DNA from 4 places in the Streptomyces sp. NPDC002867 genome. Region 3 is predicted to be linked to each of the others. Evidence: riboswitches for the same ligand, from Rfam matches in the RefSeq annotation. Region 3 holds a riboswitch; each other region holds the start of a gene.

Region 1 (7,089 bases), on a different contig from region 3:
GCGCAGCCGCTCACGGGTCGTCGCGGAGAGCCCGAGCCCCTTCGCGAGGTACTGCTCGGTGCCGCCCCACGTCTCCTCGATGGTCTCGAACGCGGCGGACAGATAGGTGGCGCGGGCGTCGAACAGCGGGCTCAGCAGCTCCATGACCTGCGCCGACATGGCCTCGGGGGAGTCGTCGCCGCGCTTGATCTTGTAGCGGCGGTGCGGGTCGTTCGACTTCAGGTAGTCCGCCTCGATCGCCTCGCGCTCCACGCCGACGGCGAGCAGGGTCACCGCGATCGACAGGCCGGCGCGGTCCTTGCCGGCCGCGCAGTGCATCAGCGCCGGGACGCTGTCCTCGGCCAGTGCGTGCAGGACGCGGCTGTGCTCGGCGGTCCGCTCCTTGATGATCATCCGGTAGGAGGCGATCATCCGGGCGGCGCCCTTGCCGTCGGCCAGGATCGACTTCAGCTGGTCGAGGTTGCCGTCCCGGACCATCTTCCAGAACTCCGCGCCGTCGGCCGGGTCGCTCAGCGGGAGATTCACGTTCCGCACGCCCGGGAGCTCGACGTCCGGGCCTTCCAGCCGCTGGTCCGCCGCATTGCGGAAGTCGAAGATCGTGTGCAGCCCGAGGGACGCGAGGAAGGCGGCGTCGCCCTCGGTGGCGTGCGCGAGGTGCCCGCTGCGGTAGAGCCTGCCGTGCCGCACGCGCCCGCCGTCCACGGTCGGCAGTCCGCCCACGTCCCGGAAGTTTCGCACTCCGGCCAGCCGGGGTTCGGTCGACGGGGCCTGCGGCAGCTGCTGCGTCACGTGGACTCCTTCAGGCGACGGCCGTCGGCGCCGGTCGCCGACGATGGCGCGATCCGACGATACGGCACAGGTTCATCAGGCAATCATGTCGGTCGTGATGCGTTCCGTGCCCGCGGGCGTGGCGGGGGCGGCCGCCCCGGCACTGTCATGAGGGCCGGGGCCCGCGGGCGCACCCCCGCACGACGCACCCGGGCTCCGCGTGAATGGCAGGCGCCGTGATCGAAAACCGATGAGTGGGGCGGCCCGATTCCCTTTGGGTGAAAGGGGCCTGCCGTCATTCGCGTGGTGTTTCTCCGGGATGCGACTGGCTGAATTCAGGCTGACCGGAAGCGGGCGGTGAGGAGCTCCGTCGCCGGCCGCGCGGCGGCAGGGGACGAAGTCGGGCGTTGCGGACGGTGCTTGGTGCCCAAGTGCACGCTTAGGCGATTATTTGTGCCTTCTGTCCGAATTGAGCCCTTGCGGATAACGTGCCCCGTCTACGGGGGAGATGGGGTACGGCTCGTGAGCAGGATCATATTCGTGACGGAACGTGCCTGCTTTCCCCGTGTCAATTCCGTGGTCAGCAAGGGAATTGACTGTCACTCGTCCACGGAGGGTGACGAGTGGGGCGGCCCGGAAATCGCGACCGGGAAAGCCGGGGGAAATTCGCGGCTTGTTCCGCCCGGTGTACTCGCCTACGGTCACGCTCAATCCGGACGGACCGCCTAATCCTGCCGCCGACCGGACTTCGAACCCACCCACGCGTGGCAGGAGCGGGGGACCCAGGTAGTACGCCGTATCCGGAGAATCCGGACGGCTCGGGGTTAATTCGCGCAACCAGCGCGAACGGGCATCTCCAGCCCGAACCCGACAGCTCACCTCGCAGGCGCCGGAGAGGAATGCGCCATGCCCGGAAAGGGTAAGCACCGCCGTCCCAAGGCCAACCCCGTCAGCCGCGGCCTCGTCGCCGCCGGTACGGGCAGCGCCGCCATAGCCCTGCCGCTGCTCGGCGCAACCGGCGCCAACGCCGCGACCCCCGCCGCCGCTCCCCAGAAGGCCGCTCCGGCCTCGGCCGCCGCGGCCGCTCCGACCGCGGCGAAGGCTCCGAAGACGTACACCGTCGTCGCCGGCGACTACCTTGCCAAGATCGCCGACGAGCAGAACGTCCGCGGCGGCTGGAAGAAGCTCTACAACGACAACCGCCGTGCCATCGGTGCGGACCCGGCGCTGATCCACCCGGGTCTTGAACTGACCATCAACGCGAAGTCGAAGGCGAAGAAGGACCCCGGGCCGCGCTCCGAGTCCACGTCCCGGTCCTCGCGCGACGCCTCGCGTGCCGCGGCGCCCGCCCCTGCGGCTCCCGCCACAAAGGCCCCCGCCACAAAGGCCCCCGCCACAAAGGCCCCCGCCACAAAGGCTCCCGCCGAGAAGGCCGCCCCGGCGTCCTCCGGCTGGACCGCCCCCGTCGGCGGCGGTGTCTCCACGCCGTACCGCGCGTCCGGTGCCATGTGGTCCAGTGGCTACCACACCGGCGTCGACTTCATCGCCGGCAGCGGCACGAGCGTGAAGTCCGTCGGTCCGGGCACCGTCGTCTCGGCCGGCTGGAGCGGCTCGTACGGCAACGAGGTCGTCATCCAGCACGGCGACGGCACCTACTCGCAGTACGCCCACCTCTCGTCCCTGTCCGTCTCCAGCGGTCAGAGCGTTGCGGGCGGCGAGCAGATCGGTCTGTCCGGTTCCACCGGCAACTCCACCGGTCCGCACCTGCACTTCGAGATCCGTACCAGCCCGTCGTACGGCTCCGACATCGACCCGCTGGCCTACCTGCGCCAGCACGGCGTCTCCATCTGACGTACACCGGCGGCCCGTTGGGCCGCCGGCCGCGCATCCCTCGTTCCGTCCGGCGGCGGAGCGGGGGATTCCGCGTATTCCGGCTTGACGGAAACTTGACAGGTGGCATAGATCACCTCCCGTCAACCCCTCCTTACGGTCGCGTAGGTCACATCCGTAAAGGAAAGATGTGCTCCCGTGGCAGACGATTCGAGAACAGAGAACAAGGGCTCATTCGGGTCGTACGCGGCGATCGGTGACAGCTTCACCGAGGGCGTGGGAGACCCCGGCCCCGACGGGACGTACGTCGGCTGGGCGGACCGGTTCGCGGTACTGCTCGCCGACCTGACGCCGGAGCACACCTTCCGGTACGCCAACCTCGCCGTACGCGGCCGCCTCCTCGACCAGATCGTCGACGAGCAGGTCCCGAGGGCCAAGCAACTCGCCCCCGACCTGGTGACGTTCTGCGCGGGAGGCAACGACATCATCCGGCCGGGCAGCGACCCGGACGACGTGGCCGAGCGGCTCGAGCGGGCGGTCGCCGACCTCAAGAACTCGGTCGGAACGGTCATGGTGACCACCGGCTTCGACACCCGGGACGTGCCGGTCCTGCGTCATCTGCGCGGAAAGATCGCCACGTACACCGCGCACGTGCGGGCCATCGCCGACCGCCACGACTGCCCCGTCCTCGACCTGTGGTCGCTCAAATCCGTTCAGGACCGGCGTGCGTGGGACGCGGACCGACTGCACCTGTCACCCGAGGGCCACACCCGCGTCGCCCTGCGCGCCGCCCAGGTGCTCGGTCTCGACGTGCCCGCCGACCCCGACCAGCCCTGGCCGCCGCTCCCGCCGCGCGGTGCCTTCGAGGTGCGGCGCGACGACATCCAGTGGGCGCGTGAGCACCTGGTGCCGTGGATCGGCCGGCGGCTGCGGGGTGAGAGCTCCGGCGACCACGTGGAGGCCAAGCGCCCGGACCTCCTGCCGCTCTGAGCCGAGGCGGCACAGTGCCCGGGGCACGCGCCCCGGGCGCCGGCGCCCCGGCTAGCGGGACGCCGTGAGCGCCTCGCGGTCCACCCCCAGCTCGCGGGCCAGCGCCTCGTCCGTCCACTGCAGCATCGCCGCACGGGTCAGCGAACCCGCGTACGACGTCATCTGCACGGCGAGCCCGTCGAGGAACGCCGTCAGACGCCAGGCCGCGGCCGCCGGGTCCTCGCACGGGAACTCCCCGGCCTCCGCGCCCTCCGCGATCACCTCGGCCAGCGCCGCCTTCCACTGCTGGTCGAGGGCGCGGGCGACCTCGCGCAGGGTCGGATCCCGCAGGGAGGCGGCCCAGGCGTCGATCCACAGCCGCCAGCCCTTGGCCTGGCCGGTCGGGGCGTACCAGCGGACGGCCGTCCGCAGCCGGCGCAGCGCGGAGGTGCGCCGCCCGAGGATTTTGCGCAGGTGGGCCAGGTCGGCGTCGGCGGCATGCGTGAACGCCGCGGCGACCAGCTGTTCCTTGGACGAGAAGTGGTAGAGCACCAGGGCGCTGGAGACGCCGAGGGACGAGGCGACATCGGCGATCCGCACGGCCGCCACGCCCCGCTGCTCGATCTGCTCGACAGCCGCGTTCAGCAGTTCCTCACGCCGCTCCGACACTTTCAACCGAATCCTGGCCACGGCGTCACCCTACACAGCCGATCTTGGGCGGGATCCCCTTCCTGCCGAGGTGGAAGGGGTCCCGGCGGTTCGGGCTCAGGCCGCCGTTCCGGTGGTGGACCGTGCGGCGGCCGGGATCTCGCAGTGGTCCTTGAAACCCTGGCTGGTCAGGCCGAGTGCCGCATTGATGCGCGAACGCAGGTTCTCCACCGCCACCATCGCCGTCAGCTCCACGAACGCCTCCTCGCCCAGCGCCGCGAGCAGGCGCCCGGTCAGCTCGTCGGTCACCTCCGGCGGATTCGCGGTCATCGCCTCGGCGTACTCCATGACGTCCCGCTCCAGCGGGGAGTACACGTCGCTGTTCCGCCACACGGGGACGTCCTGCACCTTGCGCGCGTCCATCCCGCGCGTCCGGTTCTCCCAGTGGCCGAAGTCCATGCACCAGCTGCAGCCGATCGACGCCGCGGACGCCATCGTGGCCAGCGCCTTGAGGTCCGTGTCGAGCGCCTTCCACCTGGCGACCGACATCTCCAGCCTCAGGTCGGTGAACAGCACCCGCCGGTTGTGCCCCAGTGCCCGCAGCGGGTCGAGGGCCTTGCCGAACCTGCGCCGGGTGTACCACTCGGTGAAGCGCAGGAACAGGGTGCGGCGCGGTGCGAGGGAGATACGGGCCATGACGGGCCTCCTGGGGGCGTCGTGCGAGGCTCCGTACCCGTCGTACGGGGCCTTGCGGTGTCCTTTCGCCGGTACGACGGACGGGGGCCGCCGGAATGTGACATCGCGCCGGCAGTCTCCGCTCCCCGGGGACTCACGGGAGTCGAGGGGTTCAGCGGCTGGGCCCGATGAACTCGGGCTGGTCGAGCAGGCGCAGCCAGCTGCCGTCGGGCTGGCGCCGGACGACCTGCGCCCGGGCGCCGGCCCCGTCCTTCGGCGGGGTCGAAGTGAGGGCGATGTCGCCGCTGACCAGCGTCGGCAGCGGCTGTTCCGGCTCGAAGCGGGGACGGTTGGTCAGCACCTTCTCCCACAGTGCACGAATCGCCTCCCGTCCGACCGTCAGCTCGCCGGGCGGGTAGGCCACCACCGCATCCTCTTCGTAGAGCGCGGCGACCCCGGCCGCGTCACCGGCGTTGGACCGCTCGACGAACAAGCGAGTGATGTCCTCGGGCCGCAGGGCCTTCTCGTACTCCGGCATGCATTCCTCCTGACGTCTGGCTTCCGTGCTCCCAGCGTGGTCGCCCGCCGATCAGAAGTCCAACAGATGGATTTTCTGGAAGCTAGAATCTGCAGTCATGGAACTGAGGCAGCTGGAATACTTCGTCGCAGTCGCCGAAGAGCAGAACTTCACCCGGGCGGCCGAGCGAGTGCACATCAGCCAGTCCGGCGTCAGCGCCCAGATCCGCCGGCTGGAACGTGAACTCGGTGCCGAACTGTTCGACCGGTCGGCGCGCACCGCCGTCCTTACTGTCGCGGGAAAGGCCGCGCTCGAACACGCCCGCGCCGCACTTGCCGCAGCTGAGGGGGTCGGCCAGGCAGTGGGGCAGGTGACCGGGCTGATCCGGGGTCGGCTCACGGTCGGGATGGTCATGGGCTGCACGCTCACCCCGCTGTTCGACGCCCTCGCCGCGTTCCACGGGGCGCATCCCGGCGTGGAGATCTCACTGCTGGAGGACAACTCCGACCGGCTCGTCGAGGGGGTGCGCGCCGGCACCATCGACCTGGCTCTCGTCGGGACCGCAACCGCCACCCCGGACGGGCTGGACGCGCTGAGCATCATCAGCGAGCGCCTTGTCGCGGCCGTTCCGGCCGGACACCCCATGGCGAAACAGCGGCGGGTCACTCTGCGCGACGTGGCAGCGCACCCCATCATCTGCATGCCGCCCGGCACCGGTCTGCGCACGGTATTCGACCGTGCCTGCGCCGCACAGAGCCTCCAACCGGCGATCACCCTGCAAGCCAGCGCCGCGGACGCCATCGCCGACCTCGCCGCCCGCGGGCTCGGCATCGCCGTCCTCAGCGACTCGATGGCTGCGGGCCACCGCGACCGGCTCACTGCCCGCACCATCGATGACGTCGAAACACCGGCATTGCTCTCCCTGATCTGGAAGAACACGCACAACCCTTCGGTGCGCGAGTTGCTCGTGCACAGCCGGAAAGCATTCGCCAAGCCCTGACACGAGGTGAAAGAGCCCGGGTTCCTGCCGAGTTGCCATCAGTCCTCGCGAAGTCGAAAGCCCCGGGGGAGGGGGGCAGGAACACCGGCGCCGGGGTGCGCGTTGCCCGTCATGACGGATCGGACGCAGCGCAGGACACCCGGCGTGACGTGCGTGCCCGCACATAATGAAGAAGCCCCCGATCATCAGGAGGTGTCGTGACCGGCGCTGGTTCCCCCCACTCGCTGAGAGCCCGGCTGCGTTCACTCAGGCCGGTCGCCTTCGGAGCCGACCCGGCCGGGGAGCGGATGGCGAGAATCCGCCGCTCTCCGAACTTCTCCGACGGCGTCTTCCGCAACCCGGTGGGCGCGCGCACCAGGCCCTCCGGCGGTTCCATGGTCGAATTCGCCAAGATCTACTTCGAGAAGGAGGCGCGGGCCCGCCGGACCCCGGTCGGTCATGTGCCCGTGCACCCCACCACCGTCGCCGATCTCGCCGAGCCGCCCCGCTCCGGGCTGCGGCTGACCTGGATGGGCCACTCCAGCGTCCTGGCGGAGACAGACGGCCGCCGGATCCTCTTCGACCCCGTCTGGGGCGAGCGCTGCTCCCCCTTCGCCTTCGCCGGGCCCAAGCGGCTGCATCCCGTGCCCGCGTCGCTCGCCGCTCTCGGCACCGTCGACGTCGTGGTGATCTCCCACGACCA
Region 2 (7,089 bases), on a different contig from region 3:
GGGCAGCGGTGCGCGATGGCGCGCAGTCCGCGCGGCGGCCGGCCGAGCTGCTGCTCGAACGCGGCGATGTCCGCGTCGGTCGGCTCGGTGTGCTCGGTGGTGGGAGGAGGGGTTTCCATGCCTGCCTTGCTGCTGTGTTCGCTACTGGGGGCTACTGGCGGTCGGCGTTGTCCACGCCGTTCCAGACGTTCGAGTACCAGGGCCGGTCCGCCGCGCTCTCGTCCTCGCGGCGCTCCTCGGCGGTCTCGGGGTCGATCACCGTGTAGCCGGTCTCGCCCGGGAGCACGTAGTGCAGGTGCTCACGGGCGAGGCGCCGGATGTACATGTCGTCCTGGAGGCGGGCCTTCTCGTCCCGGAGCTCCTCGACCTGCTCGCGGGCCTCGGCCATCCGGCGTTCCTGCTCGGCGATCTCGGCGCGCTGGGAGACGTACTGGCGCATCGGGTAGGCGAGGGCGACCACCAGGGAGCAGACGACCAGCGCGAGGAACGCGGCCCGGCCGGTGAGCCGGGAGCGGCGGGCCTGGCGACGGCTCTGCGACCGGTAGACGCGGGCGGCGGTCTGCTCGCCGAGCAGCCGCAGTCTCGTCGCGGTGGAGAACCGGTCCGGCTCCGGCCTGCGCGCCATGCTCTCTCGCCTCCCCTTTCACACGCGTACGTCCCCGGACACGGTACGGGACCGGGGCCAGGGACGTACGGAGGCGGGGGTGTCAGCCCGCGGTCAGCCCTTGAAGCGCGGGAAGGCGCTGCGGCCGGCGTACACCGCGGCGTCGTCGAGGATCTCCTCGATGCGCAGCAGCTGGTTGTACTTGGCGACGCGCTCGGAGCGGGCCGGGGCGCCGGTCTTGATCTGGCCGCAGTTGGTGGCGACGGCCAGGTCGGCGATGGTGACGTCCTCGGTCTCGCCGGAGCGGTGGGACATCATGCACTTGAAGCCGTTGCGCTGGGCGAGCTCGACGGCGTCCAGGGTCTCGGTCAGCGAACCGATCTGGTTGACCTTGACGAGCAGGGCGTTGGCGGTGCCCTCCTCGATGCCGCGGGCCAGACGCTCCGGGTTGGTGACGAACAGGTCGTCGCCGACGAGCTGGACCTTGGAGCCGAGCTTGTCGGTGATGACCTTCCAGCCGGCCCAGTCGTCCTCGAACAGCGGGTCCTCGATGGAGACCAGCGGGTAGGAGGCGACGAGCTCCTCGTAGTACTCGGTCATCTCGGCGGCCGAGCGGGCCTTGCCCTCGAACTGGTACGCGCCGTCCTTGTAGAACTCGGACGCGGCGACGTCCAGCGCGAGCGCGATGTCCTTGCCCGGGGCGTAGCCGGCCTCCTTGATGGCCTCGAGGATGAGGTCGAGGGCGGCGCGGTTGGAGTCGAGGTTCGGCGCGAAGCCGCCCTCGTCGCCGAGGCCGGTGGACAGGCCCTTGGTCTTCAGCACCTTCTTGAGGGTGTGGTAGACCTCGGTGCCCCAGCGCAGGGCCTCGGAGAAGGACTCCGCACCGATCGGCGCGATCATGAACTCCTGGATGTCCACGTTGGAGTCGGCGTGCGAGCCGCCGTTCAGGATGTTCATCATCGGAACGGGCAGCAGGTGCGCGTTCGGGCCGCCCAGGTAGCGGAAGAGCGGCAGGTCGGACGCCTCGGAGGCGGCGTGCGCGACGGCGAGGGAGACACCGAGGATGGCGTTGGCGCCGAGCGACGCCTTGTTGTCGGTGGCGTCCAGGTCGAACATCGCCTGGTCGATCAGGCGCTGCTCGGTGGCGTCGTAGCCGACGAGCTCCGGACCGATCTGCTCGATGACGGCGAGGACGGCCTTCTCGACACCCTTGCCCTGGTAACGGTTCTGGTCACCGTCGCGGAGCTCAATGGCCTCGAACGCACCGGTGGAGGCGCCGGACGGAACAGCAGCACGACCCGTGCTGCCGTCGTCGAGGCCAACCTCGACCTCGACCGTGGGGTTGCCTCGGGAGTCCAGGATTTCCCGGGCTACGACGACGTCGATGGACGGCACGAGCATCTCCTTCTGGGATGTGACGCGAGAAATGTGCAGAGGTCTGCTTGGCCTTGCGGCAAGAGCCTAACCGCCTCGGGGGCAAAGGCCGGCCGATGCCCGCCCCGTGGGACGAAAAAGGGCATGAACGCTGGGCTTGCCGGACAAAACCCCCGCAAGCTACCCGTAAGTAAGGCTCTTCGGGGCCCTTCACGACCGAACCCCGGCCCGGCGCTTACGGGGGAAGCAGCGCCGGACCGGGGTGCTCGGAATCCGTCCGCGGGCCCGCGGACGGCGGGCGGTCAGCTCAGGTGGAGCTGCTGGCCCGGGTAGATGACATCGGCGTTCTCGATGACGTCCTTGTTGAGGTCGAAGAGCTTCTTCCAGCCGCCCTTGACCTTCTCGGCCTCCGCGATCTTGCCCAGGGTGTCCCCGGCCTTGACCTTGTACTCGCCGTCGCCCTTCTTGAACGACGTGGCCGCGGCCTTCTTCGGCGCGGGGGCCTCGGCACGCTCGGAGCGGGTGGTCGGGGCCTCGGCGCGCTTCTCGGCCGGCTCGGCGGAGCCGCCGTTGTAGGGGGCGCTGGAGAGGCCCACGCCGCAGTTCGGCCAGGCGCCCTTGCCCTGGCCGGCGAGGACCTTCTCGGCTATCGCGATCTGCTGGGACTTGGAGGCCTGGTCGGCGGACGGGGCGTACGACGTGCCGCCGTAGGCCGCCCAGGTGGAGGCGGAGAACTGCAGGCCGCCGTAGTAACCGTTGCCGGTGTTGATGGACCAGTTGCCACCGGACTCGCACTGGGCGACGGCGTCCCACTCGGAGGCGGTGGCGGCGGAGGCCGAGGTGGCGCCGAGCATCGGGGCCGCGACGGCGGCACCGGCGACGCCGGCGAGCGTTGCGAGACGAACAGTCTTCGACGAGCGGCGGTGCTTGGCCTTGCCGGAACGCAGCATGGAGCTTCTCCTCACCGACGCCTGCGAGGTGAGCTGTCGGGTTCGGGCCGGAAGAGTTGCCCGGCCGCGCGTCGATGCGCGCGGCTCCACCCCCAGCCGTTCTCGGCCGTCGTGATCGACGGCCGGGACCGGCACTTACCTTGGGTCCCCCGCTCCTGCCTTCGGCGCACTGAGCGACGACTGTTCCCCCCGACCGACGGCAGGATTCGGCGTGACGGTCGACGGTGCCCGCGGTGGCGAGCGGTTCCGACCGTAAACACACCGCTCCCCGATGTCCAAAGTCGAACATCGGGGAGAAATCGCCCGAACCGCCCTCCACTTGGGAGGCGTTTGCGCAGGTCGGGCACGGCTTGGGCGAATTTGCTGGGCGATATCGGCCAGTTGCGGCAAAGAGACCCTTGTCTCACTTGCACAGAACGGACATATGCCAGCGAATCGCCGCTTGAACTACTCGCCGTTCAGGCCGAGATCGAGGCTCTGACCGGGGAGGATGAGATCGGGGTCGGCGCCCACGGTCTTCTCGTTCGCCTCATAGAGGGCACCCCACCCCCCGGGCACCTCGCGCTCGTCGGCGATGGCCCACAGAGTGTCGCCCGGCCGGACGGTGTACGTACCGTCGGACGCGCCCTCTGTCACCCCGTCACGTGCCGATGCGTCACCTCGTGAGGCATGACGACCGCTTTCGCGCTCCTTGTCCTCGATGCCCGTTTCGGCATCGTCGGGGGCGGGCTCGCCCCGGTGCCTGCCCGCGCCGGTCGCGGGGTCGGACGCCTCGGCGCCGTCCGTGCCGGCGGACGGGGCCGGGGACGCCTGCGCGTCGCCGTCCTCGGGCGTGGGCCTTGTGGAGGCGTCCGGCGCGGGGGTCTCCCGCGAACCGTCCGGCGCGTCCACGGCCGGGTCGCCGGCGCCTGCGTCACCGGAGTCGGCCGGTGCATCCGCGTCGGCGCCCGTGTCGGACCTCGTGTCGGCTCCGGCCTCCGGGCTCGCGTCCGGCAGAGGCAGGAGGTCCCCGGGGTCGACACCGGTCGAGGCGTCGTCGTTGGTCAGCCCCGCGATCGGGGCGCATGCCTGCCAGGCGTCGGGCCCCTGCGCGTCCAGCACCTTCTCCGCGACCGCGATCTGCTGCGAACGGCTCGCCAGGTCGGCGCTCGGCGCGTACGCCGTGCCGCCGAACTCCTCCCACGTCTGCTGCGACATCTGCAGCCCGCCGTAGAAGCCGTTGCCGAGGTCCGCGCTCCACATGCCGCTGCTCTCGCATTCGGCGACGCGGTCCCAGGTGGCCGCGTCGGCAGCGGAGGCGGAGCCCGCGCCGAGCAGGGGGATCGCGATGGCGGATCCGGTCACCCCCGCCGCGACGACGATGGCCGGAGCCTGACGGGGGCGGCGGTGACGTCCGTTCCCGGAGCGCATGCGGTTGCCTTTCGCGTGACTACTGGGGACTGTGCGGCCTGCTGATGCCTGCCGAGTCGACGGTGAACGTAGCCGCATTCGAACGTGAGTCACAAGTCGATGCAGCGCAGATCACGTAAAAGTCACAGACTTGACGCTGCGTCAGCTTCTGGTGGCGGTGAACTCAACGGGCAGAGTGCGCAATCCGCGCATGATGAGTCCCCCACGCCACCGCAAATCGGCCGGATCGCCCGCAAGTCGCAAGTCAGGCGTCCTCGTGAGCAGGGTCGCGATCGCCGTCTGCCCTTCAAGCCGGGCGAGCGGGGCGCCGAGGCAGTAATGGATGCCGTGCCCGTATCCCAGGTGCTGGTTGTCGCGCCGGGACAGGTCGAGCGTGTCGGGCTCGGTGAACCGCTCCGGGTCGCGGTCGGCGGCGGCGAGCACGACGAGCACGGGGTCGCCGGCGGCGATCCGCTGTCCGCCGATGTCCAGCGCCTCGGTGGCGAACCGCCAGGTCGCGAGCTCGACGGGACCGTCGTAGCGCAGGAGTTCCTCCACGCCGGTCTCCAGCAGGGCACTCTCGCCGGCCGCGAGCGAGCTCTGCAGCCGCTCGCGCTGCACGGGATTGCGCAGCAGGGCGTACACGCCGTTGCCGATGAGGTTGACCGTCGTCTCGAAGCCCGCGAAGAGAAGGATGAACGCCATCGCGGCGGCCTCGTTCTCCGTCAGGTGCTCGCCGTGGTCCGACGCCTTGATGAGCCCCGAGATGAGGTCGTCCCCCGGGTCGTTCCGCTTGCGGTGGATCAGCTCGGCCAGGTATCCCCGCATCTTCTTCACGGAGCGGGCGACACCGCCGCGCGGACCTCCGCCGTGACGGATCATCATCCCGGCCCAGTCACGGAAGTCGTCCTGGTCCTCACGGGGAACGCCCAGCATGTCGCAAATGGCGTAAATGGGCAGCGGGAAGGCGAACTCGTGGATGAGGTCGGCGCTCCCCTTTGTAGCGAAGTTGTCGATCAACCGGTCCGTCAGTTCCTGCACGCGCGGCGCGAACTCCGCCACGCGCCGCGGCGTGAACGCCTTCGACACCAGGCGGCGCAGCCGTGTGTGATCCGGCGGGTCGATGTTGAGCAGATGCGTCATCAGCTCGGCCTTGCGCTCGCCCGGGATACCCGTCCTGCCCTTGGCGTGCGCGGGCTCGTCGTGATGCGCCGGGTTCTTGGACAGCCGCTGGTCCGCGAGCGCCTGCTTCGCGTCCGCGTACCGGGTCACCAGCCATGCCTCCACCCCGGAGGGCAGCGCGGTGCGATGCACGGGCGCGTGCTCGCGCAGCCAGGCGTAGGCGGGGTACGGGTCGGTGGCGAACTCCCAGGTGAAGAGTTCGGGCGCGGTGTTGGGGTCGTTCACACCCCGACGGTATCCGGGCCGCCGTGCCCCTCCGCCGCGCGGATCGCGTCGCGGTAGGCACGGGCCGCCGCGCGCAGGGCCGCCTCCGGGTCGACGCCGTCCGCCTCGGCGCGTACGGCGAGGGCGAGCAGCTCGTAACCGATGCCCTCGCCGGCCGGGGGCGGCGCGTCCAGGCCGGCCGTACGGACCCGGGAGGCGAGCTTGGCCGCGAGGGCGAGGCCGGGCTGCCCGAGCGGCACGCCGTCGGTCACCGATGTGCGCTGCTTCTCGATCGCCTTGGTGCGCAGCCAGTGCTCCTTGACCTCCTCCGGCGTCTCGGCGGTCTCGTCCCCGAAGACGTGCGGATGCCGGTGGATCAGCTTCTCGACGATGGTGCCCGCGACGTCGTCGATCGAGAACGGCGCCTCGGCATCCTCCTCCGCGATGCGCGCGTGGAAGACGACCTGGAGCAGTACGTCACCGAGCTCCTCCCGCAGTTCGTCGCGGTCACCGTCCTCGATGGCCTCGACGAGCTCGTACGCCTCCTCGATGCCGTACTTGGCGAGGCCCTTGTGCGTCTGCTGCGAGGACCAGGGGCAGGCGCGGCGGATGCGGTCCATGACCTCGACGAGGTCGAGCAGCCGCGCGCCGGGCAGGTCGTACGAGCCGGGCAGCAGCTCCAGGTCCGGCATCCGGACCTGGCCGGAACCGCCGAGGCGGGCCAGTCCGTCGGTCAGCGCCCGGTCGCCTTCGCCGGAGGCGAGGACGACGACGGTGCGCCCTCCCCCAGAGCCTTCGGCCGGGGAGGTACCCCCCGCACAGGCGTCGACGAGCTCCCGGGCGCTCGGCGCGGCCTGCTCGACGGCGACGCCCGCCTCGCGCAGGTACGGCAGCTGCGGGTGGGCGGCGTCGGCGCAGAGCACCTGGTCGGCGGCGTGCAGCGTCTGCCACGCCGGCCAGGACAGCAGCCCGGGCGCCACGCGGTGGCTGGCGGTCAGCAGGACGATACGGCCGGCGTCGACAGGTTCGGTCACCCCTCGAACCTACCTCGGCTCAGGCTCCTGCCTCGACGGCCTCCGCCTCCTTGGAGACCTGGGTGATCCAGGGCGCCTTGTAGGCGCCGAGCTCCAGCTTGGTGTCGTCCCAGGCGCCGTAGCGCGGGTTCACATCGATCTTCAGCGACTTGGCGGCGGCGGTGAACACCTCGTTCATCCGCTCCTGGCCCTCGGGGCCGTTCGTCACGCCGAGCGCGGTGGCCAGCTTGTTCACGAGGACGTCCCGGCGCACGACCTCGTCGAGCTGGCCGGGGGCGACTCCGCGCTGCTGCAGATACATGGCGGCCAGCTGTTCCTGCCCGCCGGACTGCTCCGTGAGCGCGGCCCGCGC
Region 3 (7,089 bases):
ACATTTTTTACAGAACGCAGCTCGACCGACTCCGACGAGAGGCATGCCATGAACCGTCCTGCCGCCCGCTACGTCCTGCCCGAGTTCACCGAGCGCACCAGCTCGGGCACCCGCACCCTCGACCCGTACTCGAAGCTGCTCGACGAGCGAATCGTCTTTCTCGGTACCGCCGTCGACGACACCGCCGCGAACGACGTCGTCGCCCAGCTGCTGCACCTCGAGTACGCGGCCCCCGATCAGGACATCTGCCTGTACATCAACTCCCCCGGCGGCTCCATCAGCGCCATGACCGCGATCTACGACACCCTGCAGATCATCACCTGCGACATCGCCACCACCTGCCTGGGCCAGGCCGCTTCGACAGCCGCCGTGCTGCTCGCCGCGGGCACCCCGGGCAAGCGGTCGGCGCTGCCCGGCGCACGTGTCGTGGTCCAGCAGCCCGCCGTGGAGGAGCCGTTGCGTGGCCAGCCGTCCGATCTTGAGATCCACGCCGCCGAGTTGCTGCGCCTGCGGGAGCAGCTGGCGGCCATGCTCGTGCGCCACACCGGACAGGGCGCCGAGCACATCGCGGCCGATCTGGAGCGGGACAGGATCTTCGACGCCGAGGCGGCGAAGGCATACGGCCTGGTGGACCACGTCATCGGGAGCCGCAAGGCCTCGCCGGCCGGCGCGAGGTGAGCGAAGCATGCTGCTCCCGGAGCTGCCACCGCTCCCCGGGCTGACCCGCGCGGAGGCGGAGTTGATCGACAGGTATCTCGAAGTGGTCGATCTGCTGGGGCGGATCAACCCGGCGCGGGTCACCCACACCTACGGCGCGCTGCGCGCCGCGCAGGCGCTGGTCGGGCGGGCGACCGCCCTGAAGGACGCCCTGACGCTGATGCACCTGCGCGGTGAGAACGAGGTCTACGCGGACACGCTCGCCGAGGCGCTGCGGATTCTCGACGGGGAACGCAGGGCGAACCGGGTGACCATGCCTCCGGCTTCGACGAGTTGACGGTCGATCCGCTGCTTTCCGCCAACGGGGCCGCGGTTTTCGTACCCCGTTCGGTGGAGCTTCGGCGACGTTGTTCCGTGCCGCAGGAGTTGCGCCACGCGCACCACCGATTTGGCGGAGTCGAACGGCTTCCGCGCTGGTACGACCATGATTCCGCGTCAGGCGAGGCGACCGCCAACACCCCTGTCCACCCGAACAGATCAGTCGTGATTGGCTTCACAAAAGCCGTTTCAACTCGGAAATCGGACATCCATGAGTGACGATCACTGGGACGACAAGCCCCCGCCACCTTGACGGGGCGGTCCGGGCGGACGCTGAATCCTGCCGCCGCACCGGACGACTGGTCGACAGAAGTGCATCGGCAGGAGTGGAGGACCCGAGCAGCACGGGGTGACCGGTGATCCCGGTAGGCCCCTTGGGGTGAAGCCGCTTCGGCGGCCGGGCGTCTTCGCCAGTCCGAACCCGACAGGTCACCCTTCACAGGCGGCTGACGAAGGGTTGCGCATGACTGCGCAGATGCATGTCCCGTTCCTGCTCACACGTGCGGGCGCCGTATCGGTACTGACCATCGCCGCCGTCGGCGGCACGCTCCTCGCTCCCGGCACCGCCCCCGAGGCCCACGCGATCACCAGCTACGCGAGCAAGGCACTCGAGGTCGCGGCATCGAAGAAGGGGTCGCCGTACAGATTCGGCGCCGTAGGCCCTCACCGCTTCGACTGTTCCGGGCTGACGCAGTACTCGTACAGGAAGGCCGGCAAGAAGCTGCCGCGCACCGCTCAACAGCAGTACAACCGTACGCGCCATATCTCCGCCTCCCAGCGAAAACGCGGTGACCTGGTCTTCTTCCATTCCGGCGGCTACGTCTACCACGTGGGCATCTACGCCGGCAGAGGGCGGATCTGGCATTCACCGAAGACGGGCGACGTCGTACGGCTGGCCAAGATCTGGACCAGGGGCGTCTCGTACGGCCGGGTGCGCTGACGCCCGCCTTCCGGCTGCCCGCCTTTCCGGCTCCCCGGCGGCGGCCCCGCGCCCGAGAATCGTCCGCACCCACCACGGTGCGACTAACCGGTGCCGGTCAGCGTGCCAGCGGCTGGACCAGCAGGGTCGCGCCGAGCGCGGTGAGCGCGCCGCCCGTGACTCCTTCCACGGCACGCGTGGTGCGCGGCCTGCGCAGCCACCGGCCCAGCCGGTCCACCAGGAGGGCCACCGCCGGGAACCAGATCAGCGCCAGGAGGACGACGATCGCGGCGAGCAGCAGGGTGCGCGGCAGCACCGCCGCGCCGTCGGGCACGAACTGCGGCAGCAGGCTCAGGAACAGCACCGGCGCCTTCGGGTTGAGGACGTTGGTGAGGAAGCCCTGCCGCAGGCCGCGCCCGACGCCGTGGGAGGGCGTGGCGCCGTCGGGGGCGGCGGGCCCTTCGAGCGGGCGCAGCGCGGAGCGCACGGCGCGCAGGCCCAGCCACAGCACGTAGATCCCGCCGGCGATCTGCAGCGTCCGGTAGAGCACGGGCACCGCCACCAGCACCGCGGCGAGTCCCGCCACGGCCAGCGCGGTGTGCACCAGCAACCCGCCCGCCACACCGACCGCGCAGGCGACGCCCGCGCGGCGCGAGGCGAGCGCACTGCGCACCACCACGGTGAAGTCGGCACCCGGCATGGCGACCATGCCCGCGGCGACACCGGTGAAAGCGATCAGCTGGGCGTCCATGCCCTTCAGCCTGCCGCCTCAGCACCTTCAGCGTGTATGGGGATTATCCTGGGTCAGCCAAAAGCAATGCTTAAGGGGTGCGATGTACGACCCGACCCGGCTGGCCGCCCTGGTCGCTGTCGCGGAGGCCGGTTCCATCACCCGCGCCGCGGCCCGCCTCGGCTACACCGCCCCGGCGCTCTCCCAGCAGCTGGCCAAGCTGGAGCGCGAGGCCGGAGCGCCTCTGCTCGTGCGCCACCACCGCGGGGCGCGGCTCACGGCCGGGGGTGAGCTGCTCGCGGAGCGGGCGCGCCGGGTGCTGGACGAGATGGACCGGGCGCGGCACGAGCTGGCCCGGCTGTCGGGGCTCGCGGGCGGCCGGCTGCGGGTGGCCACCTTCACCACGGTCGGCATCCACCTGCTGCCCCCGGTGCTGAGCGCCTTCCGGCGCGCCCATCCGGATGTGGAACTGACCGTCGCGGAGTACGAACCTCCGGACGGGGTCACGGCGGTGGCGCGCGGCGCCATGGATCTCGCGCTGACGCATGCCTACGAGCCCGCCGAGCCGGCGCCGCCCCCGCCGGGGGTGGTCGTGGAAACGCTGCTGGTCGAGGAGCTGGTGCTCATCACCGCTCCCGGGCACGCCCTGGCGGGCGGATCGGGGCGGCTGCCGGTGAGCGCACTCGCCGGGCAGCCGCTGATCAGCAGCGCTCCGGCGCATCCGCCGCGCAAGGGAGTGGAAGGTGCGCTGGCCGAGGCGGGGGCGACGCCCGCCGTGGTGTGCGAGTCGCCCGGTTACGCGCTGGTGTGCGCCCTGGTGACCGCGGGGATCGGGGTGGCGGTGGTGCCGGAGATGGTGGCGGCGATGTCCGCCACGCCGCTGCAGGTACGGCAGTTGGAGCCGGCGGCCTTCCGCCGGACGATCTCTGTGGCGCACCGGGGAGAGGAGTCGGGGCCGGCGGCGCAGTCGCTGCGGGCTCTCCTGCGGAGCTCGTTCGGACGGGCGGGTCAACAGGGCACTGCGGCCAGGGTGTGGTGAACCCGGGCGCGGATCAGCCCTGCACGGGTACGGTCCACGGCAGGGCGATCCACACGGTCTTGCCGCCCTCCTCGGTGGGTGTCACGGAGAGCCGCCCGCCGTACTGTGCGGTGAGACTGCGGATGATGACCATCCCCCGGCCGTTGTCCTGACGGACGGCGGCGGGCAGCCGGCGCGGCCAGCGCGGGTGGCTGTCGGTGACGCCGATGCACAGTCGCTCGTCCCGTTCGAGGCGCACGTCGACGGTGAAGGTGGGCGACTGGCCGAAGGTGTGCTGCACCGCGTTGGTCGCCAGTTCGGAGACGATCAGCCGCAGGGTGTCGACGGCGTCGGTGCCGTCCGGCAGACCCCATCCGCAGACGACATCGGTGACATATCTCCGGGCGGCGGAGACCGATGCCGGTTCGCTGGGCAGAGTGACGGATGCTTCTTGATGGTCTGCCATGGCGACGCTGTCCCTTTCCCACCGGGCCGGGATCCGACTCGTAGCGGATGACACGCGAGGACGGCCACGGATTGCGCTTCGGCGTCAGACTGCCACTTGTCGTCAGGCCGGTGCGGCAATCCACCAAGATACGTGCATACCTGTCGCTCAAAGCGGTGAAGTCTGCGACGAGAGACCGTATTTGGGGACGGACCGCACTCTCCGGACCGGCTGTTCTCAGCCCCGCGGCGCGCAGGCGATGATCGTCGCGACGGCCGTGTCGACCTGCCGGGCGGTCAGATCGGCGCGGGCGGTGAGCCGGATGCGCGAGATGCCGTCCGGCACCGACGGAGGCCGGAAGCAGCCCACGACCAGACCTGCCGTCCGGCAGTCCGCCGCCCAGCGCAGCGCCGCCTCCGGGGAGGGCGCCTGCACGGACACGACGGCCGCGTCCGGCCGCGCGGCGGTCAGTCCCGCGTCCGTGAGCCGCCGGTGCAGCTCGGCCGCTACCTCCCGTGCCCGGCCGGCGAGCTCCGGTTCGCGGCGCAGCACCCCGAGGGCGGCGAGCGCGCCGCCCGCCGCGGCCGGTGCGAGTCCGGTGTCGAAGATGAAGGTCCTGGCCGTGTTGACCAGGTGCTCGATCACCCGCGCCGGGCCCAGGACCGCGCCGCCCTGGCTGCCGAGGGACTTGGAGAGGGTGAGGGTGGCGACGACTCCGGTCGCGCCGGCCAGTCCGGCGGCGTCGAGCGCGCCCCGGCCGCCGTCGCCGAGGACGCCGAGGCCGTGGGCGTCGTCGACGAGCAGGGCCGCGCCGTGTTCGCGACAGGCTGCCGCGAGGGCGGGCAGCGGCGCGGCGTCGCCGTCGACGGAGAACACCGAGTCGCTGACGACGAGGGCGCGGCGGTCCGGGTGGGCGCCGAGGGTCTTGCGTACGGCGTCGGGGTCGGCGTGCGGGACGACCGCGGTCTCGGCGCGTGCGAGCCGGCAGCCGTCGACGATGGAGGCGTGGTTGCCCGCGTCGGACACGACGAGGGCGTCGCGTCCGCCGAGGGCGGTGACGGCGGCGAGGTTGGCCGCGTAGCCGGAGGACAGGACGAGGGCAGCCTCGAAACCGCAGAACGCGGCGAGTTCGCGTTCCAGCTCGGCGTGGAGCGCGGTGGTGCCGGTGACCAGGCGGGAGCCGGTGGCGCCCGCGCCCCAGCGTCGGGCGGCGTCGGCGGCCCCGGCGGTGACCTCGGGCCGGCGGGTCAGTCCCAGGTAGTCGTTGCTCGCCAGGTCGAGCAGGGGCGAGTCGGCGGTGCGCGGCCGGAGCGTGCGGACGAGTCCCGCGCGCTCGCGGTGGCGCGCCTCGTCGTCGATCCAGTCGAAAGGATCCTGAGTGGCCTGCGGCATGAGGGGTCCGGTCCTTTTGTAGGCAGCGCACAGACCTTAACCGCGTGCGGGCGGGGTGCGGATGTGGCCATGCACACACCTCAATCCGCCGCTGTTGTGGGGTTCCTCCTTGGCCCGGGCGGCTGCCGTGGGTAAGGATCAGCGCCATGGACCTGCTGAACACGCTGGTGGAGAAGGGGCTGCGGCGCGAGCTGCCGACCCGTGAAGAAGCGCTCGCCGTACTGGCGACCTCCGACGACGATCTGCTCGATGTGGTGGCCGCGGCCGGCAAAGTGCGCCGCCAGTGGTTCGGACGGCGGGTGAAGCTCAACTATCTGGTCAACCTGAAGTCCGGCCTGTGCCCCGAGGACTGCTCGTACTGCTCGCAGCGGCTCGGGTCGAAGGCGGAGATCCTCAAGTACACCTGGCTGAAGCCGGACGAGGCGTCCCGGGCCGCGGCCGCCGGCGTCGCGGGCGGCGCCAAGCGGGTCTGCCTGGTGGCGAGCGGGCGCGGCCCGACGGACCGGGACGTCGACCGGGTGTCGAAGACGATCGAGGCGATCAAGGAGGAGAACGAGGGCGTCGAGGTGTGCGCGTGTCTCGGTCTGCTCTCCGACGGCCAGGCCGAACGGCTCCGCGAGGCGGGCGCCGACGCGTACAACCACAACCTGAACACGTCCGAGGGGACGTACGGGGACATCACGACCACGCACACCTACGCGGACCGCGTGGACACGGTGAACAAGGCGCACGCCGCGGGCCTGTCCGCGTGCTCCGGCCTGATCGCCGGCATGGGCGAGAGCGACGAGGACCTGGTGGACGTGGTCTTCGCCCTGCGCGAGCTGGACCCGGACTCGGTGCCGGTGAACTTCCTGATCCCCTTCGAGGGCACCCCGCTCGCCAAGGAGTGGAACCTGACCCCGCAGCGGGCCCTGCGCATCCTGGCGATGGTGCGCTTCGTCTGCCCCGACGTCGAGGTGCGGCTCGCGGGCGGGCGCGAGGTCCATCTGCGCACGCTGCAGCCGCTCGCGCTGCACCTGGCCAACTCCATCTTCCTCGGCGACTACCTGACCAGCGAGGGCCAGGCGGGCAAGGCCGACCTGGAGATGATCGCCGACGCCGGCTTCGAGGTGGAGGGCACCGACACGACGACCCTGCCCGAGCACCGCGGGGCGGTCGGCGGCTGCGGTTCGGTGTGCGGCGACGGCGAGGGCTCGGGCGGCTGTCACGACGCGTCCGCTGCGGCGGAGGCGGAGGCCGCTCCGTCGGAGGCCCCCGCGGCCCGTACGGACCTGGTCGCCGTGCGCCGCCGCGGCGCCGGGACGGACCTCGCGCCCAATGCGTGAGTTCACGCCCGGCGAGCTGCGTGCCCTGGACCGCGCCCACGTCTGGCACCCGTACGGTCCGATGCCCGGCCGGGAGGAGCCGCTGGTCGTCGAGTCCGCGGCCGGGGTGCGGCTCAGGCTGGCCGAAGAGATCCACGGGCAGCGCGAGTTGATCGACGGCATGTCGTCGTGGTGGTCGGCCGTGCACGGCTACAACCACCCCGTCCTCAACGAGGCGGCGACGGC
Region 4 (7,089 bases), on a different contig from region 3:
TACGCACCGGAATTCCAGGACTTCCAGACGCCGGACATTCCCGCCCAGGACGTCCTTGACCAGGACTTCACGGGCGCCGCGCACCCCGAGGGCCCGGACACCGGCGACGCCGTGGCGGAGGAGGGCTACGCGACCGGGTACGAAGCCGGTCACGGCCACGACGCCGATTACGGCGACGACTCGGAGAACAGTGGCGAGTCCCCGCACGACGCGCTGACGCAGACCATGACCTCCGTCCCGGCCGCTCCCGTCGCCCCCCGTCCGGTCCGCCGCTCCGGCGGCAGCCGCGGCCGGCGCCGTACGCCCGCCAAGCGCTCCGCGCTCCTCACCGTCGCCGTGCCCTCCGCCTGCGTGATGGGCGTCGCCGGTATCGCCGCGGCCTCCGTCGGCAACCTCGGCGGCGAGCAGAAGGACGACGCGCCCAATCTGGCGGCCGCCGACCCGACCTCGGTCAAGCACGTCGCCGCCAACAGCAAGATGGACACGCAGCTCGCCGCGCTCAGCGAGGACGCCCGCGACTTCGGGGACCGCGCCTCCCGCACCCAGGAGCGCCTCGACCTCAAGGCCCGCCAGGAGGCGGAGCGGAAGAAACGCGAGGCGGAGGCGGCACGGCGCGAGGCGCTGCGACCCAAGTTCGTGCTTCCCGTCAGGCGGGACGGACTCAGCGCCTATTACGGCCAGTCCGGCGTCAACTGGATGTCCCTGCACACCGGAATCGACTTCCCCGTCCAGTACGGCACCGAGGTGCTGGCCGCCACGGACGGCACCGTGCGCACCCAGTGGAACAGCGCCTACGGCAACATGGCGATCGTGACGGCGGCCGACGGCACGGAGACGTGGTACTGCCACCTCAGCACCACCAAGATCCGCAGCGGTTCGGTCAAGGCGGGCGACGTCATCGCCTACTCGGGCAACTCGGGCAACTCCACCGGCCCGCACCTGCACTTCGAGGTGCGCCCCGGCGGCGGTTCGGCCATCGACCCGCTGCCGTGGCTGCGCGGCCACGGCCTCGACCCGACGTAAGCGGCGGGCAGGCCACAGCGAGCATGAACGAGGCGGGGGCCGCGGCCCCCGCCTCGTTCCGGCTGTCAGAGCTTCTCGACGGGCGCGTACCGCAGCAGCAGCCGCTTCGGCTTCTCGTCCCCGAAGTCGATCGTCGCCTGCGCGTCCGAACCCGACCCCGAGACCGCGACCACGGTCCCCAGACCGAACTGGTCGTGCGTGACCCGGTCGCCCACGCGCAGCGCGATCACCGGCTTGTCGTTGGTGCGCCGCGTGGCGAAACCGGACGCGCCGCCGCGTGCACGCGACGACGACAGCGACGACGTGATGCCCGACGTCGGTCCGGCCGGCGCGGCCATGGGGCCGGTGCGCTTCCACTCCACATGCGCGCCAGGGATCTCCTCCAGGAAGCGCGACGGCGGGTTGTACGAGGGCTGGCCCCAGGCGCTGCGCATCGAGGAGCGCGTCAGGTACAGGCGCTCGCGGGCGCGGGTGATGCCGACGTACGCCAGGCGCCGCTCCTCCTCCAGCTCCTTGGTCTGGCCCAGCGCCCGCATGTGCGGGAAGACGCCGTCCTCCATGCCGGTCAGGAAGACCACGGGGAACTCGAGGCCCTTGGCGGTGTGCAGGGTCATCAGCGTGATGACACCCGTACCCTCCTCGTCCTCGTCGGGGATCTGGTCGGAGTCGGCGACGAGCGCGACCTGCTCCAGGAACTCGGCGAGCGTGCCCGCACCCTCTTCCTCACCGCGGTCCTGCTCGAACTCCAGCGCCACGGCGGCCAGTTCCTGAAGGTTCTCGATGCGCGTCTCGTCCTGCGGGTCGGTGGACGCCTGCAGTTCGGCGAGATACCCCGTGCGCTCCAGGACGGCTTCGAGCACGGTGGCCGGTCCGGCGCCGGACTCGGCGATGGTGCGCAGCTCCTCCATCAGCACGTTGAACCGCTTGACGGCGTTCGCGGAGCGGGCCGCCATGCCGTACGCCTCGTCGACGCGGCGGAGCGCCTGCGGGAAGGTGATCTTCTCCCGGAGCGCGAGGGCGTCGATCATCGCCTCGGCGCGCTCGCCGATGCCGCGCTTGGGCACGTTGAGGATGCGGCGCAGCGGGACGTTGTCCTCGGGGTTGGCGAGGACGCGCAGGTAGGCGAGGACGTCCCTGACCTCCTTGCGCTCGTAGAAGCGCACACCGCCGACGACCTTGTAGGGCAGGCCGACGCGGATGAAGATCTCCTCGAAGACACGGGACTGGGCGTTCGTCCGGTAGAAGACGGCGACGTCGCCGGCCTTCGCCTCGCCCGCGTCGGTGAGCCGGTCGATCTCGTCGGCGACGAACTGGGCCTCGTCGTGCTCGGTGTCCGCGACATAGCCGGTGATCCGGGCGCCCGCGCCCGCGTTCGTCCACAGGTTCTTCGGGCGGCGGGACTCGTTGCGCTCGATGACCGCGTTGGCGGCGGACAGGATCGTCTGGGTGGAGCGGTAGTTCTGCTCCAGGAGGATCGTCGTCGCGTCCGGGTAGTCCTCCTCGAACTGGAGGATGTTGCGGATGGTCGCGCCGCGGAACGCGTAGATCGACTGGTCGGCGTCACCGACGACGCACAGTTCGGCGGGCTCCAGGTCCTCGTACCCCTCGCCCACCAGCTCGCGCACGAGCGTGTACTGGGCGTGGTTGGTGTCCTGGTACTCGTCGACGAGGACGTGCCGGAAGCGGCGCCGGTAGTGCTCGGCGACGTCGGGGAACGCCTGGAGCAGGTGGACGGTGGTCATGATGATGTCGTCGAAGTCCAGCGCGTTGGCCTCGCGCAGCCGGGCCTGGTACATCCGGTAGGCCTCGGCGAGCGTCTTCTCGAAGCCGTCCTGCGCCTGGTCGGCGAAGGTCTCCTCGTCGATCAGCTCGTTCTTCAGATTGGAGATCTTGGCGCTGAAGGACTTCGGCGGGAACTTCTTCGGGTCCAGCTCCAGGTCGCGGCAGACCAGCGACATCAGGCGCTTGGAGTCGGCGGCGTCGTAGATCGAGAACGACGAGGTGAAGCCCAGCTTCTTCGACTCGCGGCGCAGGATGCGGACGCAGGCGCTGTGGAAGGTCATGACCCACATGGCATGGGCACGCGGGCCGACCAGGTGCTCGACGCGCTCCTTCATCTCGCCGGCGGCCTTGTTGGTGAAGGTGATCGCCAGTATCTGGCCGGGGTGCACGTGCCGGGTGGCCAGAAGGTGGGCGATGCGGTGGGTGAGCACGCGCGTCTTGCCGGAACCGGCCCCTGCGACGATGAGCAGCGGGGAGCCGGTGTGGACGACGGCGGCGCGCTGCTGCTCGTTCAGCCCCTCGAGCAGGGCGGCCGCGTCGACGGCAGGCCGGGGCGCGCCGTCGCGGTAGTACCCGTCGCGGGCCGGCGGCACGTCGTAGGCGCCCTGGAAGAGGTCGTCCGGGATCGGTTCCGGAGCCGACTCCTCGGGGGGCGGAGGGGGCTCCTCGCCGTGGGGCTGGAGGTCCGCCAGGAAGCTGTCGTCAAAGAGGCTGCTCATCGCTTATCGAGTCTAGGCGGCCGGACCGACAACCGGGCCCGCATGCCCATACGGGGTAGGTCACATTCCGTGACCGTCCCTGCCCGGCGCGCCACGCCGGTGCCGGATATGCGGCCGGCACCGAAAAAGGTCACGAAAATGTATCGGACATATCGAACATCAACCTTCACAGCCCGCACACGAGTTGGCTAGCGTGCTCGACCAGACGGCCCGCACCCCTCCCGGCGAACCGCGCCGAACGGGTCGACTCCGCCGAATTCGGGCTGCCCGGGAGGCAGTTCGGAACCGGGGACCCGAACTATGCACAACCGGGGTGAATCGGACCGCCTGTCCACGGTCCGTAGGGCATCTTCCGTTCTGCCCGAACCCGACAGCTAACCCGGTAGGCGGTCCACGGAAGAAGGAGATGCCGGCCTTGGCGTCGCATCGCAGGATCCGCAGCCGCAGCACGAAGCCCTCCCACGCCGTCGGGTTCACGACGGCCGCCCTCGCCGGCGCCGCCCTCCTGTCGACACAGAGCGCCACCGCCGCGCCCAGCGACCCCAAGCCCTCCGTCGAAGAGGTGCAGAAGAAGGTCGACGACCTCTACCGGCAGGCGGGCAGCGCCACCCAGGAGTACAACAAGGCGAAGGAGGCCACCGCCGAGAAGCGCCGCGAGGTCGACACCCTGTTCGAGGAGGCGGCCACGCGCGCGGAGAAGCTCAACGAGTCGCGTCGCGCCCTCGGCGCCTATGCCGCGGCGCAGTACCGCACCGGCGCGGTCACCCCGACCGCGGCGCTGCTGTTCGCGGACAGCCCCCAGGCGTACTTCGACCAGACGCAGCTGATGGACCGGATGACCGACCAGCAGCGGACCGCCGTCAGCGACTACGAGACCCAGCGCGCGGCCGCGGCGAAGCAGCGGGCGGAGGCGACGAAGCGGCTGGAGTCGCTGACCGACTCCCAGCAGGCCCTGCGCACCAGCAAGGAGAAGGTCCAGACGAAGCTGGCCGAGGCGCGCACTCTGCTGTCCGAGCTGACCGCCGAGGAGAAGGCCCGGCTGGCGGCGATCGAGCGCGAGAAGGAGGCGGAGGCCCGGCGCAGGGCGGAGGCGAAGGCGAAGGCCGAGGCGGAGGCCAGAGCCCGCGCCGAGGCCGAGGCGGAGCGGCAGCGCCAGGAGGGCGACCAGCCGCCCCCGGAGACGGGCACCGGGACCGGCGACGACTCGTACGCGACCAGGGCCGACGAGGTCCTCGCCTTCGCCCGCGCCCAGATCGGCAAGCCGTACGTGTGGGGGGCGACGGGCCCGTCCTCGTACGACTGCTCGGGGCTCACCCAGGCGGCCTGGAAGGCGGCGGGCGTCGATCTGCCGCGCACCACCTGGGACCAGGTGGAGGTGGGGCAGCGCGTGGCGACGGCGGACCTGCTCCCCGGCGATCTCGTCTTCTTCTACGACGACATCAGCCACGTCGGCATCTACATCGGCGACGGCAAGATGATCCACGCGCCGAAGCCGGGCGAGAACGTCCGCGAGGAGTCCATCTACTACATGCCGATCTACGGCAGCGTCCGCCCGGTCTGACCCGGTCGCTCACCCCGCGTGCCCGGACGGTCCCGCCGTCCGGGCACGCGTGTGCCGGGGGTCGGTCAGGTCCAGAGCGTCGCGATGAAGACGTTCGCGACCGTCAGACCGCCGACGGCGCCGAAGAGTGCCTTGTCGACCCGTTCCTCGTCCCGCTTGACGTAGACCAGGCCGAGGATCACCACCAGCACCGCCAGCTTGATGGCGATCTTCAGGTTGTTCACCGTCTGGTCGTCGGCCTGGTTGAGGCCCACCAGCGCGACGCCGGTGATCAGCATCGTCAGCGCACCGTGCAGCATCGCCGGGTTGAAGCGGGCCGTGCCCGCGCCCATCGCCTTCATCTGAGTCAGGAAGCCGCCCAGCAGGGAGGCGATGCCGATGATGTGCAGCGCGACGAAGACATTGATGAGTACGTCCATGGGGCGGAGCCTAATCGGCGCCATACCACCGTCCGGCGGCCGGGGGAGCCCGATCGCGGCGTTCGGTCGGCCCTGCGCCGCAATGCGGCCGGGCACCGGCGCCCGGCGCACAGAAAGCGGACATCGCCGTCCAGGTTCGGGCACTTCCCGTCGTCACCCCTCCGCCCCGGGACCGCCCGGTTTAGCGTCAGCGCCCAGGTGGCCGGCTCCCCACCGCCGTCGTGCAGCCGGACGGCTCGGCCGCCCCCGCCGAAAGATCCGGCGGCGTACCGCTCCCCTGTGCGGTACGCCGCCGGACCGCAGGTACGCAGGAAGGACGTGTACGCCCCGTGGCAGCGCACCGGAAGCCGAGGCAGCATCCGCTCACCGGGCCGGCCGCCCGCACCGCAGCCACCCTCGCGCTCGCAGGCGCGGCGACCACGACCGCGCTCGACGGCTCGGCGCACGCCGAGCCCCGTCTCACTCCCGCCCAGCTCAAGGCCCGCGTCGACCGGCTGTACCAGGAGGCCGGGGAGGCGACCGAGAAGTACAACGGAGCCAAGGAGCGGACGGCGCAGGCCCGCGGAGCGCTCGACGAGCTTCGCGACGAGGCCGCCCGCCGCACGGAGCGGCTCAACGCCTCCCGCAACGCACTCGGTTCCGTCGCCACCGCGCAGTACCGTTCCGGCGGCATCGATCCCGGCCTGCAGCTCGCGCTGACCTCGGACCCCGACGAGTACCTGGCGCGCGCCTCGCTCGCCGAGCGGGTCGGCGAGCGGCACGCGGCCGCCGTGGCCGGTGTGCACCGCCGGCTCGTGGACCTCGGCCGGCTCAGGGCCCAGGCTGGCGAGCGGACGGCCGAACTGGAGCGGCACCGCCGCGAACTGGCACGACACAAAGCCGTCGTGAAGGACAAACTGGCCGCCGCCGAACGACTGCTGGCCCGGCTGACCGCCGAGCAGCGCACCGCGTACGACGCCGGACCGGCCGACCCTGCCCGCGCCGGCCGCTCCACCACACCCCGCGGCGGGCTCAAGGCGCCGAACGGCCGGGCCGCACAGGCCGTCGCCTACGCCTACGGCACACTCGGCAAGCCGTACGTGTGGGGGGCGACCGGGCCCTCCGCGTACGACTGTTCCGGGCTCACCCAGGCCGCCTGGCGCTCGGCCGGAGTCTCGCTGCCCCGCACCACGTACACCCAGATCAACGCCGGGCAGCGCGTCTCCCGCGCCCAACTCGCCCCCGGGGACCTGGTGTTCTTCTACTCCGGCATCTCGCACGTCGGCCTGTACATCGGCGGCGGCCAGATGATCCACGCGCCGCGGCCCGGTGCGCCCGTTCGCGTCGCACCGATCGACCAGATGCCCTTCGCCGGGGCGACGCGGGTCTCGTAGCGTCCGGCGGACCGGAGCCGTCCGGGATGGCCGCGCGCGTCGCGCCCGGCGTCAGACCAGGCGCCGGGCCGTCGCCCACCGCGTGAGTTCGTGGCGGTTGGACAGCTGCAACTTCCGCAGCACCGCCGACACATGCGACTCGACCGTCTTCACCGAGATGAACAGCTGCTTGGCGATCTCCTTGTACGCGTACCCGCGCGCGATCAGCCGCA

Evidence for each region. Region 3 has a riboswitch for cyclic di-AMP ahead of ACWD0A_RS11765 (C40 family peptidase). Riboswitches for the same ligand answer to the same signal wherever they lie in the genome.
Region 1: linked by a shared signal. The riboswitch ahead of ACWD0A_RS10910 (M23 family metallopeptidase) and the one ahead of ACWD0A_RS11765 (C40 family peptidase) in region 3 are both predicted to bind cyclic di-AMP.
Region 2: linked by a shared signal. The riboswitch ahead of ACWD0A_RS16720 (transglycosylase family protein) and the one ahead of ACWD0A_RS11765 (C40 family peptidase) in region 3 are both predicted to bind cyclic di-AMP.
Region 4: linked by a shared signal. The riboswitch ahead of ACWD0A_RS04655 (NlpC/P60 family protein) and the one ahead of ACWD0A_RS11765 (C40 family peptidase) in region 3 are both predicted to bind cyclic di-AMP.

What each region holds. Positions count from the first base shown of each region.
Region 1 is NZ_JBSFUR010000008.1:198,269-205,357, forward strand. Features, by position in the region: gene ACWD0A_RS10905 (tyrosine-protein phosphatase) at 1-789, opposite strand, end outside; cyclic di-AMP (ydaO/yuaA leader) riboswitch at 1,514-1,672, shown strand; gene ACWD0A_RS10910 (M23 family metallopeptidase) at 1,675-2,619, shown strand; gene ACWD0A_RS10915 (SGNH/GDSL hydrolase family protein) at 2,797-3,588, shown strand; gene ACWD0A_RS10920 (TetR/AcrR family transcriptional regulator) at 3,640-4,257, opposite strand; gene ACWD0A_RS10925 (carboxymuconolactone decarboxylase family protein) at 4,333-4,911, opposite strand; gene ACWD0A_RS10930 (YybH family protein) at 5,063-5,428, opposite strand; gene ACWD0A_RS10935 (LysR family transcriptional regulator) at 5,526-6,407, shown strand; gene ACWD0A_RS10940 (MBL fold metallo-hydrolase) at 6,605-7,089, shown strand, end outside.
Region 2 is NZ_JBSFUR010000015.1:5,753-12,841, forward strand. Features, by position in the region: gene ACWD0A_RS16705 (DUF501 domain-containing protein) at 1-119, opposite strand, end outside; gene ACWD0A_RS16710 (FtsB family cell division protein) at 152-625, opposite strand; gene eno (phosphopyruvate hydratase) at 719-2,005, opposite strand; gene ACWD0A_RS16720 (transglycosylase family protein) at 2,281-2,928, opposite strand; cyclic di-AMP (ydaO/yuaA leader) riboswitch at 2,932-3,105, opposite strand; gene ACWD0A_RS16725 (transglycosylase family protein) at 3,376-4,338, opposite strand; gene ACWD0A_RS16730 (cytochrome P450 family protein) at 4,480-5,724, opposite strand; gene ACWD0A_RS16735 (nucleoside triphosphate pyrophosphohydrolase) at 5,721-6,737, opposite strand; gene ACWD0A_RS16740 (SurA N-terminal domain-containing protein) at 6,757-7,089, opposite strand, start outside.
Region 3 is NZ_JBSFUR010000009.1:116,626-123,714, reverse strand. Features, by position in the region: gene ACWD0A_RS11775 (ATP-dependent Clp protease proteolytic subunit) at 49-678, shown strand; gene ACWD0A_RS11770 (hypothetical protein) at 686-994, shown strand; cyclic di-AMP (ydaO/yuaA leader) riboswitch at 1,339-1,495, shown strand; gene ACWD0A_RS11765 (C40 family peptidase) at 1,499-1,975, shown strand; gene ACWD0A_RS11760 (LysE family translocator) at 2,073-2,705, opposite strand; gene ACWD0A_RS11755 (LysR family transcriptional regulator) at 2,788-3,723, shown strand; gene ACWD0A_RS11750 (ATP-binding protein) at 3,737-4,168, opposite strand; gene ACWD0A_RS11745 (8-amino-7-oxononanoate synthase) at 4,385-5,539, opposite strand; gene bioB (biotin synthase BioB) at 5,686-6,864, shown strand; gene ACWD0A_RS11735 (adenosylmethionine--8-amino-7-oxononanoate transaminase) at 6,857-7,089, shown strand, end outside.
Region 4 is NZ_JBSFUR010000004.1:13,115-20,203, forward strand. Features, by position in the region: gene ACWD0A_RS04645 (M23 family metallopeptidase) at 1-1,023, shown strand, start outside; gene pcrA (DNA helicase PcrA) at 1,089-3,524, opposite strand; cyclic di-AMP (ydaO/yuaA leader) riboswitch at 3,765-3,928, shown strand; gene ACWD0A_RS04655 (NlpC/P60 family protein) at 3,931-5,085, shown strand; gene ACWD0A_RS04660 (hypothetical protein) at 5,151-5,504, opposite strand; gene ACWD0A_RS04665 (NlpC/P60 family protein) at 5,834-6,877, shown strand; gene ACWD0A_RS04670 (LuxR C-terminal-related transcriptional regulator) at 6,929-7,089, opposite strand, start outside.